3 regions of the Rhizobium sp. AN73 genome follow, and region 2 is predicted to be linked to each of the others. Evidence: predicted binding sites of a transcription regulator. Region 2 holds the regulator's gene; each other region holds the start of a gene.

Region 1 (7,418 bases), on a different contig from region 2:
GCCTTACCAGGCCCGGCCTCAACGGCTGGGTCGGGGCGAAGCATTATATCGCGATGATGTCCGATCGGGTGTTCTGGATATCGCTCAAAAACACGGCGATCTGGGTGGTCGCAGCCGTTACGATCGAGATGACGCTCGGTTTCATCGCAGCCGTCGCACTCAACCGGAATCTGCCGGGAACGAAGCTGTTCGGCGTCCTGATCCTGCTGCCCTATTTCCTGCCGAATGTCGTTGCCGGGCACATGTGGGCTCTGCTTCTCGATCCACGTCTCGGCGTCATCAATGATATCCTCGTGCGAATTGGTCTTCTAAGCTCCTACAAGGCCTGGTTTGCCGATCCGAACACCGCTCTTGCGGCAACGATCCTCGTCGAGGCATGGCACGGGTTTCCGTTCTTTGCCCTGCTGTTTCTTGCCGGGCTGAAGGGTATCCCTGAAGATCTTTACAAGGCCGCCGCCGTTGATGGGGCCGGTTCCTTCACCAAGTTCAGGTTGATCACGGTCCCGATGCTCAAGACCGTGATCACGGCTGCGGTGATCCTGCGGGTCATCAGCCTCGTCAATTCGCCGGACCTGTTGCTGGTCCTGACCGGCGGCGGACCCGGAAATGCCACTCAGGTGCTGTCGCTCTACGCTTTCCAGACAGCGTACCGCGATTTCAACTTCGGTTACGCGGGCGCTCTCTCGGTGGTGATGTTCTTCATCCTGATGGTCTTCGCCAGCATCTACATTCGCCTGTCGCGCATAACGAAAGAATGACCCATGTTTAGAACCAATCGCAGCAGGCGGCTGGCGGCCGATATATTGACCTATGTCGTGCTCTGCGCCCTTGGGGTGTTCTGTATCGGCCCGATGGCGTGGATGTTTTTGACCTCGCTGAAGCCCGAGGCAGACATCGTCACCTCGCAGATGCAGTATATTCCGCAGCACATCACCTTCGAGAATTACGTCGCAATCTGGACCCAGTCGAACTTTCCGGTGTTGATCACCAACAGTCTGGTCGTCACGACCGTCACGGTTGCGATCTGCGTGGTCGCCGGCACATTGGCGGCATATGCCTTCGCGCGGATGAATTTTCGCGGCCGCAACAGCCTGATGCTGGGTTACCTGCTTATCCGCATGTTCCCCGCGGTGATGATGATCATTCCGCTCTACGTGATGATGCGGAGTGTGGGGCTGGTGGACAGCCGGTTTGGTCTTGCACTCGCCTATACCAGCTTCCTGCTGCCGCTCTTCGTGTGGATGCTCAAGGGCTTCTTCGATGCGGCTCCGAAGGAACTGGAAAGTGCCGCACGCATCGATGGATCGACGCGTCTCGGCGCCATGGTTCGTATCGTCCTGCCTCTGGCCAGAAACGGTCTCGTGGCAAGTTCGGTCTTTATCGCCATTGCGGCGTGGAACGAGTTCATTTTCGCGCTCATGCTGACAACGGGGCAGGGCTCCCGCACCTGGCCTGTCGGGCTTCAGTTGATGGTTGGCGAATTTCAGCTTCCGTGGGGTGTTCTGGCCGCCGGCGGCATCCTCAGCATTCTACCCGTCATGCTGCTCTTTGCGATCGTCCAGCGGGCGATGGTTCAGGGGCTGACCGCGGGCGCCGTCAAAGGCTAAAGGAGACAATATCTGATGGCTACGCTTTCCCTTACCAACGTCCGCAAGTCCTACGGTGCGCTCGATGTCCTCCACGGCATCGATATCGAGCTGGAGGATGGCGGTTTCCTGGTGCTGCTCGGCCCGTCGGGCTGCGGCAAATCCACCCTGCTCAACATCATCGCCGGGCTTGATGATACCTCCAGCGGCGACATCGCCATCGGTGGCCGCTCGGTCTCAGCCCTGCCGCCGAAGGACCGCAATATCGCGATGGTCTTCCAGTCCTATGCGCTGTACCCGACGATGTCGGTGGAACGGAATATCGGCTTCGGTCTGGAAATGCGCAGCGTTGCCGCAGATCAGCGGCGCGAAGCTGTGGCCCGGGCGGCCGACATGCTGCAGATCACCCATCTGCTCGACCGCAAGCCGGCGAACCTTTCCGGCGGCCAGCGGCAGCGTGTGGCGATGGGACGGGCCATCGTGCGTGATCCGGACCTGTTTCTGTTCGACGAACCCTTGTCGAACCTCGATGCCAAGCTCCGGGTAGAGATGAGGACCGAGATCAAGCGGCTTCACGAGCGGCTCGGCACAAGCACCGTCTACGTCACCCACGACCAGATAGAGGCCATGACGCTGGCAACCAAGGTTGCTGTCATGAAGGGCGGGTATATTCAGCAACTGGCCGATCCACGGACGATCTACGAGCGGCCCGCCAATATGTTCGTTGCTGGCTTCATCGGGTCCCCGGCCATGAATTTCCTCAGCGGGCGTACGGTGAGGAGCGTTTCCGGCTGGCAGTTCAGGACAGAGGGCGTGGCGCTGGATCTGGATCCGGGATCAAGCAATGCCGAATTGACCGAGCGGGACGTCATTCTCGGTGTCCGCCCGGAGGAATTCAAGACTGTCTATGGGCAGGCGGGTGGTGCGTTCAACGGCACCATCGACGTGGTTGAGCCGACCGGAGCCGACACCATGCTGACCGTCGTCATCGGCGGCCAGACCGTGATCGCCCGCGTGGAACCGCGTTTTGGTGGGAAACGGGGAGAGCCGGTTGTTTTCTCTGTCGATCCCGCCAGCATCAGCCTCTTCGATCCCGAGACGCAGCTTCGGCTATAATATTGATCGGGCATGCCATGAAGCGCGCGCTTGAGCGCGCTTCATACTCTCATACTTTATTCGGCAGGCTGCGCCACGGTCGCCGTGTCAGAGCGGTTAGTTTCGCCAGAGAGGCTGCGCTGACCGAGGTTAATAATGGTGACTGTCGACAGGGTGGCGACAATCGACACCCAGAAGCCGTTGCTCGGGCCGAAATTATCGACCACCCAGCCGGAGACGAAGGCGCCGAGCGCCATGCCGATACCGATACCGGTCATCACCCAGGTCACGCCTTCCGTCAGCATCGATTCCGGTACGCGGCGCTCTATCAGGCCAAATGCGGTGATGAAGATGGGAGAGATCGCCACGCCGCTGAGGAATACGGCAAAGGCAAGCAGGGCAACTGTCGTGGTCGCAAACAGAAGCGGCAGGGCGGTCAGAGCAAGCACGCTGACGGCGATCAGTAGCTGACGGTGCAGCGGCATCTTGGGATTGATCGCGCCCAGAAGCAGGCCGACCACGAATGAACCGATGGCATAGACGCCGATGACGAGGCTGGCGGCTTCCGGCTGGCCGAGCTGTTTGGTGACGGCAACGGCGCTCACCTCGGCCGTGGCGAAGGTCGAACCGACGAAGATCAAGGCGAGTGTGATGATCTGGACCGGACGCAGCCGGATCGCCGAATGTTGCCGGCTTCCGCTTTCAACTGGGCGCACCTTGGGTTCGGTCGAACGTTGCAGCAGGAAGGCAAAGGTGCCGAGTGCCAGTGAAGCGGTGCTGATCATCATGCCCGCTTCCGGAAAGAGCGAGACCGCAAGGCCAACAGAAAGCGAGGCACCGGCGATATAAACAAGCTCGTCAGCGGCGGATTCAAACGCAAAGGCAGTGTTCAGTTCGGGCCGGTCACGGAAGATTTCCGTCCAGCGGGCGCGCATCATGGCGGGAATGCTCGGCATGGCGGCGGCGAGGAAGGCCGAAAGGAACAGCGTCCACACAGGCCACTTCTGATGCGTGGCGATAATCAGGACCGTAAAGGCGATGACCGATATGATGGTGGCCGGGATGAGGACGCTGCTCTGGCCCTTGCGATCCACCAAACGGGAAATCTGCGGCGCAACGGCGGCGTTGGTGAGCGCGAAGGTTGCCGAGACGGCACCGGCAAGCCAATATTCGCCATGGGTCTGGGAAAGCATGGCGACGATGCCGATCGGGGCCATCGCAATGGGAAGGCGGGCGAAGAAGCCTGCGGCGGAAAAGCCTTTGGCGCCCGGAGCCCGGAAAATTTCTCTATATGGATTAGACATCTGGATGCACCTTGTTTAGGGAGTATCCACCACACACATACGTGGCGTATGCAAATGAGATAATTGCATACGCAGCGTATGTCAACTAATATACGTGACGTATGTGGAGCAAGGAGAAAAAATGCGCAAACCTCGCAGTGAAATGATTGCGGAGACCCGGGCGAAACTTTTGGTCGCCGGCCGCAAGGCATTTGGCAGCATTGGTTATGCCGAGGCGTCGATGGACGACTTCACTGCAGAGGCGGGGCTGACGCGTGGCGCGCTCTATCACCACTTTGGCGACAAGAAAGGCTTGCTGCTGGCGGTTGTCGGTGAGATCGACGCCGAGATGACGAAGAGATTGTGTGACATCTCCTCAAGGGCTGCAACGCGGTGGGAGGGTTTCGTCAACGAGAATGTCGGTTATGTCCGCATGGCTCTGGAGCCGGAAATCCAGCGGATCATGTTCCGTGACGGACCGGCCGTGCTTGGCGATCCTTCCCGCTGGCCAAACGCCAATGGTTGTATTTCGGCCGTTGCGCGAAGCCTGGACGCCCTCAAGGATGAAGGGATGATCGGCGATATTGATTCAGAGGCATGCGCCCGTTTCATCAATGCGGCGAGCAGCAGTGCAGCCCAGTGGATCGCGAATTCCGACGACCCCGAAACGACCTCGAAACGCGCCGTAGAAAGCTTCCGGACCTTTCTGGACGGGTTGCGGATCAGGAAAGACTGATCCATCGCCAAGTCGTACTTATCGGAAGCAAGTCTGTCGCGACCGTCTGTGCGATATCCCCCGCAAGTTTCCCGTTCATGAGGACTCCCGGAAATATAGCAATCTGGAAGTCATGCAACTGTCACATGGCGGGTCTAGGAGAGGTTGTAGTTTTCACATATCTCGAGAGAGGGGAATATGCGCAAAATTGTTGCCACTCTGGTCGCCACGACCATTCTTACCGCCGCCGCTCAGGCCGCCGAGGTTTATCCGCTTGATCGTGCTACGATCCTCACGGGTTCGCCTTTTGATTTCAAAGTCGAGTTCGCTTCCGTCATAAAGCCGGAAGACGTCAAGATCACCGTCAATGGTCAGGATTACAAGGCCGCTCTCGGCAAGGACGCCGAGTTCGTCGCCGAAGAAAAGAACAAGGACAAGGTTCTTGGTTCTGCCGTCATCCTGCGCGGCGTCACGCTCGCCAATGCCGGTGACTACAAGGTCGAAGTTTCGGCCGGTTCCGAAACCAAGAACGTCACCTGGTCCGTTTATGGCACGCCTGCACAGGCAAAAGCCAAGAACGTCATCTTCCTGATCGCCGATGGTCTGTCCGTTGCTAACCGCACCGCTGCCCGTATCATGTCCAAGGGCATGACCGAGGGCAAGGCCAACGGTCGCCTCAACATGGACGACGTGCCGCCGGTTGCCTTCATCGGCACCTCCGCCACCGATGCCGTCGCCACCGATAGCGCCAACACCATGTCGGCCTACATGACCGGTCACAAGACCGCCGTGAACGCCATCGGCGTTTATGCCGACCGCACCCCGGCCTCGCTTGACGACCCCAAGGTCGAAACGCTTGCAGAAGCCCTGCGTCGCCAGACCAAGAAGTCGATCGGCATCATCTCGACCGCCGAATTGCAGGATGCGACACCGGCTGCCGTCGTTGCCCATACCCGCAAGCGCGGCGACAAGGCCGACATTAACGGCATGCTGTTCGACGTGAAGCCGGATGTCGTCCTCGGCGGCGGCTCCGCCTACTTCCTGCCGCAAGCCACGGCCGGTTCCAAGCGTAAGGACGACAAGGACTATATTGCCCTGTTCAAGGAAGCTGGCTACACGCTGGCGACCAGCAAGACGGAACTTACCGCGGCTGCCGGCACCAATACCGGCAAGATCCTCGGCCTGTTCCACACCGGCAACATGGACACCACGCTCGACCGCGAGTTCCTGAAGAAGGGCACCACGGCCAAGTTCCCGGACCAGCCGGGTCTCGTCGACATGACCAAGGTTGCCATCGACGAACTGTCGAAGAACCCGGAGGGCTTCTTCCTGATGGTTGAAGCTGCCAACGTCGACAAGATGTCCCATCCGCTCGACTGGGAGCGCGCCGTCGTCGATACGATCGAATTCGACAAGGCCATCGGTGTCGCCCGCGAATTTGCAGCGAAAAACCCCGATACGCTGATCATCGTCACCGGTGACCATACGCACGGCGTTTCCATCATCGGCACCGTCGATGATGACAAGCCGGGTACCGACATGCGCGAAAAGGTCGGCACCTATGCCGAGGCCGGCTTCCCGAACTACGAAGACAAGGACGGCGATGGTTATCCTGATAGGGTCGACGTTTCCCGTCGCCTGTTCATGAACGCCAATAACGGTCCTGACCATTACGAGACCTTCCGTCCGAAGCTCGAAGGCCCGTTCGCACCGGCTATCCAGAACGAAAAGAAGGAATACATCGCCAACGAACAGTACAAGGATGTTCCCGGCGCTGTACTCGTCACCGGCATCATTCCGAAAAGTTCGGATAGCGGTGTTCACGCGGTCGACGACGTCGTTCTGCAGGCCGAAGGCCCCGGTGCAGAAGGCTTCCGTGGCTATATGGAACAGAGTGACGTCTACAAGGGTCTTGCCGAAGCTTTCGCTCTCGGCGCCAAGCAGACCAACTAATCTCTGAACGCGGCGAGGGCATGCTGCATGGCGTGCCCTCACAATACCTCCAGGTCTCGCATCGTCTACCCGGACGTCCGACGGTGACAGACCTCTTCAAGAAGGAGAATGGTCATGAGCAAACCTGATCAGGCGCGGTTCAATCGCCGCCAGACCTTGGGCCTCATCGCCGGTCTGCCTCTGCTGGCTGCCGGCACCCGCGCGCAGGCGAAAAGCGATCTCACTTTCGACGAGCTTTATGGCAAGGTCAGCGTTCTCGGGCTGGAATTTTCCGAAAAGGTCAAGCAATTGAACGGCAAGGAGATCGCCATGCGCGGTTTCATGGCGCCGCCGCTGAAGGCCGAAGCACATTTTTTCGTGCTTACCGAAATACCCATGTCGATCTGCCCGTTCTGCTCCACGGATGCCGACTGGCCGGACAATATCGTCGTCGTTTATCTCGGCGAAAAACAGACCTTTACCCAGCCAAGCCAGACGATCGAAGTGCGCGGCAAGCTGGAAACGGGTTCATGGACCGATCCGGATACCGGTTTCGTCAGCCTCCTGCGCATCCGCCAGGCTGAATACGCGACGGTTTGAGACCATGCTGCCTCTGAAGATAGACGGTCTTGCCGTATCCTTTTCCGGTCTGGCGACACCGGTTCTCGCCATTGATCATCTCGAGATCGCCGCCGGCAGCCGTGTCGCGCTGACAGGTGGTTCCGGCTCGGGCAAGAGCACGCTTATCAATATCATCGCCGGTCTGGAGCGCGTTCGCACCGGCCGCGTCGTCTGGAGCGAGCAGAA
Region 2 (7,418 bases):
TCATCAAGAATTGTCCGCAGATCCTCCGACCCGACGGCCGAGAGGTCCAGAAAATGTTTTGGTGAAACCATTCAAGTCTGTCCCATGCTTGCGAGCCCCTGAAGAGAGGCCCGCTCTTGATTTTTTCAGGCGCTTTTTGCCTGTTTCGCTACCGTCAGGGAAGCGGCAGCCGCGTCGACACGCGACAGACCCTCGCGGGCCTCTTCAGCCGTGGTGATGAGTGGCGGCAGAAGACGGATGACGTTGTCGCCTGCGGGCACACCGAGCAGATGCTCCGCGCGCATGGCCTGCAGCAACTCGCCTGAAGGAACCTTCGCCTTGATGCCCAGAAGCAGGCCTTCGCCGCGGATTTCCTCGATCACGTCGGGATAACGGTCCTTGAGCGAGGCGAGACCCTGCCGGAAGACCAGCGCGACGTCACGGACTTTCTCGAGAAAACCGTCGGCGAGAACGACGTCGAGCACGGCATTGCCCACTGCCATGGCCAGCGGGTTGCCGCCATAGGTGGTGCCATGCACGCCGGCCGTCATGCCGGAAGCAGCATCCACTGTCGCAAGGCATGCCCCGAGCGGAAAACCGCCGCCGATACCCTTGGCGACCGCCATGATATCGGGCGCAACACCCGTATGCTCATAAGCAAACAGCTTGCCCGTGCGGCCGACGCCCGTCTGGACCTCATCGAAAATCAACAGCAGGCCGTGCTCATCGCACAAGCCGCGCAGGATTTGCAGGAATTCCTTGCTGGGCGCCCGAATGCCGCCCTCACCCTGAATGGGCTCGATCAGAAGTGCAGCCGTCTCGGCCGTGATGGCGGCCTTCAGAGCATCGACATCGCCGAACGGCACCTGATCGAAACCTTCAACCTTGGGACCGAAACCTTCGAGATATTTCTGCTGGCCGCCGGCGGCGATCGTCGCAAGCGTGCGGCCGTGGAAGGCGCCTTCAAAGGTCACGATGCGGAACTTTTCCGGATGGCCTTTCGAATAGTGATAACGGCGCGCAGTCTTGATCGCGCATTCCAGCGCTTCCGCGCCGGAATTGGTGAAGAATACCTTGTCTGCGAAAGTAGCTTCCGTCAGGCGCTTGGCAAGCTTTTCCTGTCCCGGCACTTCATAGAGGTTCGAGACGTGCCAGACCTTCTCGGCCTGCGTCTTGATCGCATCCACGAGGTGCGGATGGGCGTGGCCCAACGAGTTGACCGCAACACCGGCCGCAAAATCCAGATATCGCTCGCCGCTTTCCGTGAACAGCCATACACCCTCGCCGCGCTCGAAGCGCAGGGGGGCTCTTGAAAACGTATCAAACAATGGCGCGCCGGCTTCGGCCATGGCTGTATCACTCCTTGCGCAGATGCGCTATCAAACGGTTGTCAATAGGCTTGCGGGGTTATCCCTCGCCTGAAAATCAAAAATGCCGCCTTGCGGCGGCAGGGGCACTATTGTCACTTCGTTTGCCGATGTCAACAAAAGTCAGCGTTTCCCGGGCTTCTCAAGCACTAGTATGCGGCAGCAGGCCAGCCCCAAGGTGTTGCCTTTCAGACTCAATACGCCAGCAAGTTGGGGAAAACCGGGAAATCGAATCCAGATGATTCCCGCGACTCTTGCCACGGAGTCGGCCTAGCACTAGGTTAATCGCTAATTACTAGACTGCGATGCGGCGGAACTAGTCACCGAAAATCTGGCGGAAACCACGCTTGCGGCACGCCCGCGAGACGGAGAGGGATTCTGCCGAAAATACACGCGACGAGCGGAGAAGCGGCATGAACTGGACAGACGAACGAGTCGAAAAACTCAAGAAATTATGGTCCGAGGGCCTTAGCGCCAGCCAGATTGCAGCGCAGCTGGGCGGCGTCAGCCGTAATGCCGTGATCGGCAAGGTCCATCGTCTTAACCTGCCGGGACGCGTCAAGGCTGGCGGTCCGGTCACTTCGGCGCGCACCGCGCCAAAGCGCACCGCTGCACCGGCCCCACGCGCAACGACTTTCGCAGGCCGCGTCAACGCAGCACCTGCGCGGATTCTCACCCGCTCGAACACGGCAACGGCGCTGCACGAGGAGATCGATATCGAGACCGCACAGGTTCTCGATTACGTTCCTTCCAAAAACGTGGTCTCGCCGATTTCCCGTCGCCTGACGCTGACGGAACTGACGGAGCGCACCTGCAAGTGGCCGGTTGGCGATCCGCTGAAGGATGACTTCCATTTCTGCGGTTGTGAAGCGCTGGAATCTTCGCCCTATTGTAAGTTCCATGCGAAACTCGCCTACCAGCCGGTGAGCGAGCGCCGCAAGGCTTGAGTGTTGCGGCACGCATTCAGCACTCAAAAACTACGGGCCTTCGGGCCCGTTTTTTTATGACTTAAAAACCCCGACGCCGTTTCCGGTTTCGGGATTAGTCTGCGGACAGATGTGCCGAAACCACCCTCCGTCACGGGCAGGCCTGAGCCGACAATCCGGATTTCAACGCACCGCCGATCCTCCGGGCAAACTGGAGGATGATGTCGAGTTATGGAAAAGGTCATAATTAAAAAAGCCCGACACCGTTTCCGGTCTCGGGCTTTTCGATTTATTGGGTGTGATGTTGGCCTTAGCGAAACCGTCGAGTTCGGCTTGGCTCAGGCTTCCATCGAATATCCGGCGCCGCGCACGGTGCGGATGACATCCTGCATATGCGAGAAATTCAAAGCCTTGCGCAGACGTCCGACATGAACGTCGACAGTACGCTCATCGACGTAAATATCGTGACCCCAGACGCCATCCAGCAATTGCGACCGGGAGAACACCCGGCCCGGCGACGTCATCAGGAATTCCAGCAAGCGGAATTCCGTCGGGCCGAGGCGCACTTCGCGGCTTTTGCGATGGACGCGATGGGTCTCGCGATCCAATTCGATATCGCCGCATTTCAGCACCGAAGAGAGAACCTCGGGACGGGCCCGGCGCAACATGGCCTTGACCCGGGCCATGAGTTCCGGCGTGGAAAACGGCTTGACGACATAATCGTCAGCCCCGGTGGCGAGACCGCGAACACGCTCGCTCTCTTCGCCACGCGCCGTCAGCATGATGATGGGCAGGCGTTCTGTTTCCGGCCGCATTCTCAGGCGCCGGCACAGTTCGATACCGGAAACGCCCGGCAACATCCAATCCAGGATGAGAAGGTCCGGAATACGCTCCTGCAGCCTGATTTCCGCCTCGTCGCCACGGGGTATCGTGTCGACGTCGTATCCCTCAGCCTCGAGATTGTAACGAAGCAGGACGCTCAACGCTTCCTCGTCTTCCACAACTGCAATCTTGGGCACCATATGCTGAACTCCGCAAGCTTCTGCTTGTCTGTTACTCGGTCACCGAACCGAGTGTGTTGGAACTGTCGTCCTTCGGACGCTCGCCCTCCGGCTGGCTGCCGGTGGTCATGTAATAAATCGTTTCAGCGATGTTCGTGGCATGATCGCCGATACGCTCGATGTTCTTGGCGCAGAACAGAAGATGCGTGCAGGTGGTGATGTTGCGCGGATCTTCCATCATGTAGGTCAGAAGCTCACGGAAGAGCGACGTGTACATGGCGTCGATTTCCTCGTCGCGCTCGCGGATGGCATTGGCCTTCTCGGCGGAACGTGTGGAATAGACGTCAAGCACTTCCTTCAACTGCACCAGCGCCAGTTCGGACAGATGTTCGATGCCGCGGGCGAGCTTGCGCGGCACGCCGGTTCCGGCAACCGCGATAACGCGCTTGGCCGTGTTCTTGCCGAGATCGCCGACGCGCTCGAGATCGGCGGCGATACGCAGGGTACCGATGATCTCGCGAAGATCGGCCGCCACCGGCTGACGTCTGGCGATGGTGACGATGGCCTTGTCGCCGATTTCGCGCTCGGAATAGTCGAGGATCGCGTCGTCGGAAATGACCTTCTGCGCAAGTGCTGCATCGGAATTGACGAGTGCCCGCACGGCTTCACCGCACATCTGCTCGGCAAGACCGCCCATTTCGGCGATGCGGCGCGTCAGAAACTTCAACTCGTCGTCGTAGGCGGACAGGATATGCGAATGGGTCGTTGTCTGTGTCATGGTCTAGTCCTCCGGCTTGGCCTGCATGCGCGTGCCCGAAAGCGGGCACGGCAGAGGCACCAGTCTTGTTCGGTTTCGATAAAACGCCGGCCGGGGATCAGCCGAAGCGGCCCATGATGTAGTCCTGCGTGCGCTGGTCGTCCGGATTGGTAAACATCTTGTCGGTTTCGTTTTCTTCGACAAGATGACCAAGGTGGAACATGGCCGTGCGCTGGGAAACACGCGCCGCCTGCTGCATGGAGTGGGTGACGATGACGATGGTGTAGTTGGTGCGCAGTTCGTGGATCAGTTCCTCGACCTTCGCAGTCGCGATCGGATCAAGCGCCGAGCACGGCTCGTCCATCAGGATCACTTCCGGGCTGACGGCAATCGCGCGTGCAATGCACAGACGCTGCTGCTGACCGCCGGAGAGGCCCGTACCGGATTCCAGCAAACGGTCCTTCGCCTCATTCCAGAGACCAGCTTTCTGCAGGCTCTGCTCGACGATCTGGTCCATATCCGCCTTGTTGCGGGCGAGACCGTGGATACGCGGACCGTAGGCGATGTTCTCGTAAATCGTCTTCGGAAACGGGTTCGGCTTCTGGAACACCATACCGACACGGGCACGCAGTTCCACGACGTCGATCTGCTGATCGTAGATATCGTCGGTGTCGAGTGTGATCTTGCCCGTGACCCGGCAACCGTCGATCGTGTCGTTCATGCGGTTCAAGGTGCGCAGGAAAGTGGATTTACCGCAACCGGACGGGCCGATAAGCGCAGTCACCGTGTTTTCGCGGACATTGAGGTTCACGTCGTAAAGCGCGCGCTTTTCGCCGTAATAAACCGAAACGTCCTTGCCGATCATCTTGTATGAGACTTCATTCATTTTCTTGTCCAGCGCCTTTTCAACTGCTGCTTCCGACAACATGTTCATTGCTCTAGCTCCCTCTACCAGCGCCGTTCAAAGCGGCGACGCAACAGGATTGCGCCAACATTCATGAGAATGAGGAACAGAAGCAGAATGATGATAGCGCCAGATGTCCGTTCGACAAAGGCACGCTCAGCTTCGTTCGCCCACATGTAAATCTGCACCGGCAGGGCCGTGGACGGATCCATCGGCGTTGTCGGATAGTTCGCGACGAATGCCACCATGCCGATCAAAAGCAGCGGCGCCGTTTCGCCCAATGCGTGGGCGAGACCGATGATGGTGCCGGTCAGAATACCAGGCATCGCGAGCGGCAGGACGTGGTGGAAAATCGTCTGCATCTTGGAAGCGCCAAGACCGAGCGCTGCGGCGCGGATCGACGGTGGTACAGCCTTCAATGCGGCGCGGGTCGCGATGATGATGGTCGGCAAGGTCATCAGCGTCAGGACCAGGCCGCCGACCAGAGAGGCGGAGCGTGGAAAGCCCATGAAGTTGATGAAAACCGAAAGGCCGAGCAGACCGTAGACGATGGAGGGAACAGCCGCGAGATTGTTGATGTTCACCTCGATAAGGTCCGTCAACCGGTTCTTCGGGGCAAATTCCTCAAGATAGATCGAGGCCGCGACACCGATCGGCAGCGACAGCACCAGCACGATCAGCATCATGTAGAACGAGCCGATCAAGGCAACGCCGACACCTGCCGCTTCCGGACGGCTCGAAGCGCCGTTGACGAAGATACCGGTGTTGAAATGCTTGCCGAGCTGTCCGCTTTCGGCGAGCTGGTTCATCCAGCCAAGCTGCTGGTTGGAGATACGGCGGTTCGCTTCATCCACCGACAGATCGACCTGGCCCTTGAAGGCGCTGTCGACATCGCCCGACGCCAGAAGCGTAACGCTGCGCGTGGTGCCGATGACGGCAGGATCGGCGACGACGATATCACGCAGCTGGGTACGCACGCTGTCGGAGATCATGACGTTAACGGCGCGAAGACCGGCCTTGTCCGTCGGCGCGACACCGAGAACCTTCGCGACCGCATCACGGGCGAGGACGGGGTAATTGGCCGTCATCAGCTTTGCGGGATTTGTGGCCCGCTCGTTCTTCGGGTCGATGATCAACTCGGAAAACTCGACCGGAACCGTGATCATCGTCTGCTGGAAGGCGGTGTGGCCCTTGGAGACGACCGACCAAAGCAGCAGAAAGAGGAAGATGAGACCGAACGAGATCGCGGCCAATCCATAAGCGCGGAAGCGGCGTTCGGCGGCATAGCGGCGCTTAATGCCGATATCACGGCGCGTGGCCTTGTTCACGGCGGCACCTGCCGCGGGAGAAACGATGTCGGTCATTCATATTGCTCCCGGTATTTGCGCACAATGTAAAGCGCGTAGATATTCAGGCAAAGCGTGATCGCGAAAAGCGTGATGCCCAGCGCGAAGGCCACCAGCGTTTGCGGCGAGGTGAATTCAAGGTCGCCGGTCAGCTGGCTGACGATCTTGACCGTCACGGTGGTCATGGGTTCGAACGGGTTGAGCTGCAGGCGGGCAGCAACGCCGGCCGCGAGAACCACGATCATGGTTTCGCCGATCGCACGCGATGCCGTCATCAGCACGGCGCCGACGATGCCGGGAAGAGCGGCGGGAACGATGACCTTCTTGATGGTTTCAGAGCGCGTGGCACCGAGACCGAGAGAACCATCGCGCAGCGAACGCGGCACGGCGGTGATGATGTCGTCCGACAGCGACGAGACGTAGGGGATCAGCATGATGCCCATGACGAAGCCGGCGGTGATGACGCTCTGCGCCTGGATGAAGTTGGCGTAGTTGCCCGTCGCCAGACCGCTGATCTGCGTGGAAATGTCTCGCAGGAACGGACCAACCGTTGTCAGGGCGAAGAAGCCGTAGACGATTGTGGGGATACCCGCGAGAACCTCGAGCAGCGGCTTTACAACCGAGCGAAGGCGCGGCGTCGCATATTCCGACATGTAGATCGCCGAGAACAACCCGACCGGCACGGCGACCAGCATGGCGACGAAACCGATATAGAGCGTGCCGGCGAGCAGCGGGATCAGGCCGAACTGGCCGGAGGAGTCAGTCGTACCGGCGGCCGCAAAACGCGGATCCCACACGGTTCCGAAGAAGAACTGGTGCGCCGGAACCATGGTGAAGAACTGGATCGCTTCCGAGAGCATCGACAATACGATGCCGATGGTCGTCAGGATGGCGATGGAGGACGCGACGAGCAGAGCCGCGAGAATGACCCTTTCGACCCTGTTGCGCGCCCGAAAGCGCGGCGCGATCGAACGCAGCGCATAGGCGGCGCCGGCGAATGCGGCCAGCAACACGGTGGCGACCATTCCCAGGCGGCTGGTCGAGGTCATCGCGTTCAGCGTCTGGGCAGCATCGACCATGAAACGCTCAGGGTCACCGGCGATTGCCACGCCCTTTGATGCCAGAAGCGATCTTACGG
Region 3 (7,418 bases), 1.2 Mb from region 2:
TTCGGCAAGCCACAGTGACGGCCGACAATTCGTGATAAATTTGGCGTCATGTGTCGTTTGTCGCCCAATCGGAAGTGAAAAAACATGCCCCGTTACCTTCAAGCCACAACAGAACGCTTTCCCGTCGCCGGCAGCTTCACCATCTCACGCGGCACCCGCACGCATGCGGATGTCGTAACGTGCACCATCCACGATGGTTCCTTCGCCGGCATTGGCGAATGTGTGCCCTATTCGCGTTATGGCGAGAGCATCGAAGGCGTCGTTGCCGATATCGAGGCGATGGCTGAGCGGATCGCCGCCGGCCTGACGCGGCAGGAATTGCAGCAGGTGATGAAGCCCGGCGCCGCCCGCAATGCGGTGGATTGCGCGCTCTGGGATCTGGAAGCCAAAATGAGCGGCAAAAGCGCTGCTGAACATATTTTCGGACAGGCGGCAAAACCGCTCGTCACCGCCTACACCATCTCGCTTGCCGATCCCGAAACCATGGCCGCCAAAACGGCGGAAAACGCCGCACGCCCGCTGCTGAAGATCAAGACCGGAACGACGGATGACGAGGCAAGCCTGCGGGCCGTGCGCGCCGCAGCCCCTGAGGCACACATCATCATCGACGCCAATGAAGGCTGGAACGACGACAATATCGAATATTATCTGAAGCTTGCGGCGGAGCTGAACATCGCGCTTATCGAACAGCCGCTGCCCGCCGACAAGGACGCCATTCTCGCACGCATCGACCATCCGGTCCCGATCTGCGCCGATGAAAGCGTACATTCCACCAAGGACTTGGCAGGCCTGCGTGACCGCTACGATGCGATCAACATCAAGCTCGACAAGACCGGCGGCCTGACGGAAGCGCTTGTCATGAAGGCGGAGGGAGAACGGCTCGGCTTCACCATCATGGTCGGCTGCATGCTCGGCACCTCGCTCGGCATGGCCCCCGCCGTGCTCGCCGCCCAGGATGCGGCCTTTTCCGATCTCGACGGCCCGCTGATTCTGATGCAGGACCGGCAACCCGGCCTCGTTTACGAGGGTTCGCTGGTTTATCCGCCGCGGCCGGAATTGTGGGGGTAAAAGCCGTCGTTCGGGTTTCGCGCAGAATTGGGGACACCGTGGCTGTATTCGCACCATCTCTCAAGTGTCTGGCAACGAAGTCGCTGAGAAAGGTCTAAAACCTCGCCCCGTCATGCCGGGCATGACCCGGCATCCAGCCACGGCGCGTCTGCGCCGTGAGAAGAGTCTTACGCGATCAAAGACTCGATCGCGCTGGATCCCGGCTCAAGGCCGGGATGACGGCGTGCGGATAATGCCGCCTCACCAGACGCGTCGTTGCATGAAGGCTTGCCATCCGCACCGGCCAGCCAACCCCAATCAGGCCGCGTGCTTGCCGATCAGCCCCGGAATGTCCACCGGTTCCATCTCATCCGATGTGCGCTCGGAGGCGTCGCTTGTCTGCATCCAGGTGATCAGCTCGAAAGTGCCATCGGCATTTTCGGCAATCGCCGTGCAGCTTTCCACCCAGTCGCCGGTGTTGATGTAACGGATGCCGTCCATGTCTTCCATGACAGCATGGTGAATGTGACCACAGATCACGCCGTCGACATTGTTGCGTCGTGCCTCTTCGGCAACCACGCGCTGGAATTCGCCGATGAAGTTGACGGCGTGCTTGACCTGCAGCTTGGCCCAGGCCGAGAACGACCAGTAAGGCAGGCCGATGCGGCGGCGCACGGCGGCAATGGCGATGTTGATCGCAATCGCCGCGTCATAGGCCCAGTCACCGAGATAGGCGAGAAGGCGGGCATTGCGCACCACCACGTCGAACTCGTCGCCATGGATGACCAGATATTTCTTGCCGTCGCCCGCCTCGTGGATCATGCGCTCGGCCACTTCGATGCCGCCGAAATGCATGCCGGGAAACTCGCGCAGGAACTCGTCGTGGTTGCCTGGAATGTAAACGATGCGCGTTCCCTTGCGGGCCTTGCGCAACAGCTTCTGCACCACGTCGTTGCAGCCCTGCGGCCAGTACCAGCTGCGGCGCAGGCGCCAGCCGTCGATGATGTCGCCGACCAGAATGATCGTCTCGGCTTCGTGATGTTTCAGAAAATCGAGCAGGAAATCCGTCTTGGCCGCCTTGGAACCGAGATGGACATCCGAAATGAAAAGCGTTCTGAACTGTCTGGTTTCAATTTGACCGGCCACGGATTTCATCCCCCTGTTCGGTTGCGTCCCTGCGGCTTTCTTCCCTCTCAGAACCAGACTCGTGTTGCAGCAACATGACAATGGCCCGTTTTTATACGGAATATGACTGATGGCATCACGAAAACGCGAATAAGCCATGCCCGCATTTGCATAAGGAGGCGGCAAATAACGGCTGTACCATGGGAAAGTTTGTTGTATTCAGAGGGCCGGAATTGAACCAGACATGACGGTGGAAGACATGACCTCTCACGATAAGAACAACACGCCCGCCAACACGGCAAAGGCCGACATCGAGGAACAGGCGCTCTTTTTCCACCGCTACCCGCGCCCCGGCAAGCTGGAAATCCAGGCCACCAAGCCGCTCGGCAACCAGCGCGACCTGGCGCTTGCCTATTCACCCGGCGTCGCCGCCCCTGCCTCGCCATCCATGAAAATCCGGAAATGGCGGCGGAGTATACCGCCCGCGCCAATCTCGTCGCGGTCATTTCCAACGGCACGGCGGTGCTCGGACTCGGCAATATCGGCCCGCTCGCATCCAAGCCTGTCATGGAAGGCAAGGCCGTCCTCTTCAAGAAATTCGCCGGCATCGACGTTTTCGACATCGAGATCGACGCGCCCGGTATCAACGACATGGTCTCCACCATCGCCGCGCTGGAACCCACCTTCGGCGGCATCAACCTTGAGGACATCAAGGCGCCGGAATGTTTCGAGGTGGAACGCCAGCTGCGCGAGAAGATGAACATCCCCGTCTTCCACGACGACCAGCACGGCACGGCGATCATCGTCGCCGCCGCCGTTACCAATGCTTTGGAACTGGCCGGAAAATCGCTTTCGAGCGTCAAGATCGTTGCCTCCGGCGCCGGTGCGGCAGCCCTTGCCTGCCTCAACCTGCTCGTCGCCATGGGCGCAAACAAGGACAACATCTGGGTCCACGATATCGAGGGTCTCGTTTATGAGGGCCGTAACACGCTGATGGACGAGTGGAAGGAAGTCTACGCCCAGAAGACCGACAAGCGGGTTCTGGCCGACTCGATCGACGGCGCCGATGTCTTCCTCGGCCTTTCGGCGGCGGGCGTGCTGAAGCCGGAACTGCTGGAGCGCATGGCGGAAAATCCGCTGATCCTCGCTCTCGCCAACCCCAATCCGGAAATCATGCCGGAGGCGGCCCGCGCAGCGCGTCCGGATGCGATGATCTGCACCGGCCGTTCGGATTTCCCGAACCAGGTCAACAACGTTCTCTGCTTCCCCTATATTTTCCGCGGCGCGCTGGATTGCGGCGCAACCACCATCAACGAGGAAATGAAGATGGCCGCCGTGCAGGCCATCGCCGAGCTTGCCCGCGAGGAAGTCTCCGAAGTCGCCGCCAAGGCCTATAGCGGCGAGACGCCGATCTTCGGCCCGAACTACCTCATTCCCTCACCTTTCGATCCGCGCCTCATCCTGCGCATCGCGCCGGCTGTCGCCCGTGCCGCAGCGGCAAGCGGCGTCGCCGCCCGGCCGATCACCGATTTCGAAGCCTATTTCGACCAGCTGAACCGTTTCGTCTGGCGTTCCGGCTTCATCATGAAGCCGGTCTTCAATGCCGCCAAGGCGGCCGAAAAGAAGCGCATCATCTTTGCCGAAGGCGAAGACGAGCGCGTGCTGCGCGCCGCCCAGGTGCTGCTGGAAGAAGGCACCGGCATCCCGATCCTCATCGGCCGTCCGCAGATCATCGAAACGCGCCTGAAGCGCTTCGGCCTGCGCATCCGCCCGCATACGGATTTCGCCGTGGTCAACCCGGAAGACGATCCGCGTTACCGCGACTATGTCGATGATTATTTCGCCCTCGTCGGCCGCGCCGGCATCAACCCGGAAGCCGCCCGCACCATCGTGCGCACCAACTCCACGGTGATCGGCGCCCTTGCGGTGAAGCGCGATGAAGCGGATGCGCTGATCTGCGGCCTCGAAGGCCGTTATGACCGGCACTTGCGCGACGTGAACCAGATCATCGGCAAGCAGGAAGGCGTGCGCTCGTTTGCGGGTCTCAGCCTGCTCATCACCCAGCAGGGCGCGCTGTTCCTCACCGACACCTTCGTCAACAACGATCCGACCTCCGAGGAAGTGGCGGAAATGGCCATTCTCGCGGCCAAGGAAATCCGCCGCTTCGGCATCACGCCGAAGATCGCACTCGCCAGCCATTCCAACTTCGGCTCGCGCGATTCGAAAGCGCCCGCAAAATGCGCCGCGCCCTGAAGATCGTGCAGGCGGCGGCACCGGAACTGGAAGTGGATGGCGAAATGCAGGGCGGCTCCGCACTTTCGGAAGCGCTGCGCAAGCGTGCGATGCCGAACAGCGTGCTGACCGGTGAGGCAAACCTTCTGGTTTTCCCGAACCTCGATGCCGCCAACATCACGCTCGGCGTCACCCGCACGCTGACGGAAGGTCTGCATGTCGGCCCGATCCTGCTCGGCAGCGCCCTGCCCGCCCATATCCTGTCGCCCAGCGTCACCTCGCGCGGCGTCGTCAACATGGCGGCATTTGCCGTCGTGCAGGCATCGCACCCTTCGGTGTGATGTTGCCGGCGTATTAACGCAGTTTTGAACATGCTGTTGCCGCATTGCGGCAACAGCTTATGTTATCTTCCTGAAACATGGATTTCCCGAAGCATAACACCCTCGCCCTGACGCGCGGGATATCGAACGGATCGAACAATTGACCCGGCGCCGCAGCCGCATCATCGGCTTTCTGCTTCCCCTTGTTTTTGTCGCGCCGGCCGCCGCTTTCGCGGACGAGGTCTGCGATACACTCTATGCGCAATTGCGCGAGCCGCCGCGTGTCATCGGCAACACGGCCGAGGTGCGGCGTTACGCCAACGCGCTCACCCGCCAGAACATCGAAATCCGCAAAATCAGGAACGATTTGCGCCGCTACGGCTGCTCATCGGCAAGCGTCACCGTTTATGGCAACCCCAATGCCGATCTCTGCGCGCAGATCAGCGACGCGATGGCGGATGCGCAGAGCGAACGCGACGCCATCATCCGTGACCGTGACGATGCGATGGCGGCCCAGAGCAGCGATGATGGTGACATCCGGCGCCAGCGCATCCTCGCCGCCCTCGATGCCAATGGTTGCGCCGCCATGCCGGACGCAGATACGCAAGTGCCGCCGGCCTCCAACGTGACCCGTTATCCCGAAGCCTTCGGCCAACCGGGCAATCCACAGGGACAGGCAGGGCTTTCGCCCTACCCCAATGCAGCAGCTGAAGGTGGGCTGAGAACGCTGTGCGTACGTACCTGCGATGGCTCGTTTTTCCCCATTGCCTCCAACGCATCACCACTCGATTTCCGCGCCCAGGCAGAACAATGCCAGAAGATGTGCCCCGGCACGGAGACGGAGCTTTATTTCCACTCCATGGCGGATCAGGAAACGGCCGACATGATCTCGGCCGAAACCGGAAAACCCTACAAGGACCTGCCGACCGCCTTTGCCTATAAGAACGCCTCGACAAAAGCGCCGAACTGCGCCTGCAACATGGCCGCTTATCACGAGGAGATGAAGGAGCAGGAGAGCGCCCGGCCGGAAGGTGGAAAACCCTATTCCAGCATCACGACCATTCCGTCACCACAGGGTGACAAGACTGACAAACCCGCTGAGCAGCAGGCCGCAAAGCCGCCGGAACAACCGGTTCCCGAACGCGACTACGACCCGAACAACAGCAACGTCCGCGTCATTGGCCCGAAATTCCTGCCCGACCAGACAGGCCGGATCGACCTGAAGAACCCGGCGCTGAAGGGCATACAGCCGCAGCAATAACGGCGCGGGTGTGCACCCGTTACGAAGCGAGTGAGCACGAAGCTCCCTCATGGTTTGATGGCAAGGTTGGAAAATCTCTCCTTCGTCATGCTCGGGCCTGTCCCGAGCATCTGCAACCTATCGTTTTTTATGACATGTTGGCAGATCCTCGGGACAAGCCCGAGGATGACGTCGAGTATGGATGGAGGTGTGAGCCGTCTAAGGAGCAGGGTTACCCTCCGCGCGCCTTACCGCCCGCCCCAGCGATTGCGAAACACCAGCTCCTCCAGCGGCACCCGCTGCCGCCAGCCCTTCACCGCCAGTTCCGGTTCGGTGTAAAGCGCATCGACGCGGCCGAGGCACAACCATGCGACGATTTCGATGTGGTCGGGAATATCGAGAATGGCGCGAATGTCGCTGTCGTGGAAAATGCTGACCCAGCCGACGCCTATGCCTTCGGCGCGCGCCGCAAGCCAGAGATTCTGGATGGCGCAGACGGTGGAATAGACATCCGTGCGTGGATTGTGGGTGCGGCCCAGCACCACCTTGCCACCGCGTGTCGGGTCGCAGGTGACGCAGATGCTGAGCGGCGCCTTGCGGATGCCCTCCAGCTTCAGGCTGCGATAAAGTGCCTGCTGCTCCCCCTCGAACATCGCCGCCGCCTCGCCATTGGCACGGGCGAACGCAACCCAGGCCGCCTGCCTGACGGCACCATCCGTGATGAGCGTGAAATTCCACGGCTGCATGAAACCGACGGAAGGCGCGGAATGCGCCGCCTTCAGCAAACGCTCGACCACATCGTCCGGCAATGGATCGGGCAGGAACTGGTCGCGCACATCGCGGCGGGTTTCGATGACACGGTAGATCGCCTCGCGCTCCTCCTCGGAAAACGGGCGAGCGGGCGAAAGCGCATAATCGAACGCATTGGCATCGAGTGAACTGGTCGCGAGCGGATCGGTCGGCATCGTCTATCCCCAACAATGCTGGCGCGCCGCCACGAAAACCGGCTCCGGTTTCCGCCTGCACGACACGCTTCTTCAACAACCTGCCGCCGTCCACGCGGGCCAGTCTATCCTGTCAGGCCGGTCTTCTGACTCGGCATCATCCGCCCGCTTTCGCCTTCCCGAATTGCTTCAGTGGCATCAGAAAAAGGGCATCCGCCTCACAGCGCTGGGCACGTTCCGGTTTCGCACCGGATTCCCGATTCTCCCGCCGCAAATGGCGGGCACCTGACGCAAGAACCTATGGGCAAGAAAGCTTGCGAATACAAGCATATTGCAGAGCGATGCGGCAATGTGACCATGGCGAGCCCCCTCCACCTCCGTCATTCCGGCCTTGAGCGGAAATCCAGCCAGCCCAAGTCCTTGGGCTGAAAAGAATCCTTTCGCCGCGCAGACGCGCGTCGGCTGGATGCCGGATCAAGTCCGGCATGACGGAAGCAGCACTCCTTATCA

Evidence for each region. Region 2 encodes PhoB, which activates phosphate uptake and scavenging genes when phosphate is short. Its sites were predicted from a motif close to TGTCATNNANCTGTCAT; they were not measured.
Region 1: a site for PhoB is predicted at 4,809-4,825, ahead of RBH10_RS01750 (alkaline phosphatase). Genes of this name have one in related genera too.
Region 3: a site for PhoB is predicted at 2,257-2,273, ahead of RBH10_RS14600 (UDP-2,3-diacylglucosamine diphosphatase). Genes of this name have one in related genera too.

Annotation. Positions count from the first base shown of each region.
Region 1 is NZ_JARWME010000001.1:413,861-421,278, reverse strand. It holds gene RBH10_RS01775 (carbohydrate ABC transporter permease) at 1-758, shown strand, start outside; gene RBH10_RS01770 (carbohydrate ABC transporter permease) at 762-1,607, shown strand; gene RBH10_RS01765 (ABC transporter ATP-binding protein) at 1,623-2,702, shown strand; gene RBH10_RS01760 (MFS transporter) at 2,759-3,985, opposite strand; gene RBH10_RS01755 (TetR/AcrR family transcriptional regulator) at 4,107-4,700, shown strand; gene RBH10_RS01750 (alkaline phosphatase) at 4,878-6,632, shown strand; gene RBH10_RS01745 (hypothetical protein) at 6,747-7,211, shown strand; gene RBH10_RS01740 (ABC transporter ATP-binding protein) at 7,216-7,418, shown strand, end outside.
Region 2 is NZ_JARWME010000002.1:2,157,774-2,165,191, forward strand. It holds gene argF (ornithine carbamoyltransferase) at 1-71, opposite strand, end outside; gene RBH10_RS20570 (aspartate aminotransferase family protein) at 126-1,328, opposite strand; gene RBH10_RS20575 (GcrA family cell cycle regulator) at 1,760-2,293, shown strand; gene phoB (phosphate regulon transcriptional regulator PhoB) at 2,611-3,294, opposite strand; gene phoU (phosphate signaling complex protein PhoU) at 3,326-4,051, opposite strand; gene pstB (phosphate ABC transporter ATP-binding protein PstB) at 4,149-4,964, opposite strand; gene pstA (phosphate ABC transporter permease PstA) at 4,979-6,298, opposite strand; gene pstC (phosphate ABC transporter permease subunit PstC) at 6,295-7,418, opposite strand, start outside.
Region 3 is NZ_JARWME010000002.1:938,833-946,250, reverse strand. It holds gene dgcA (N-acetyl-D-Glu racemase DgcA) at 85-1,068, shown strand; gene RBH10_RS14600 (UDP-2,3-diacylglucosamine diphosphatase) at 1,366-2,202, opposite strand; partial or broken gene RBH10_RS14595 (NADP-dependent malic enzyme) at 2,432-4,745, shown strand; gene RBH10_RS14590 (DUF2865 domain-containing protein) at 4,885-5,985, shown strand; gene bluB (5,6-dimethylbenzimidazole synthase) at 6,213-6,929, opposite strand; cobalamin riboswitch at 7,027-7,212, opposite strand.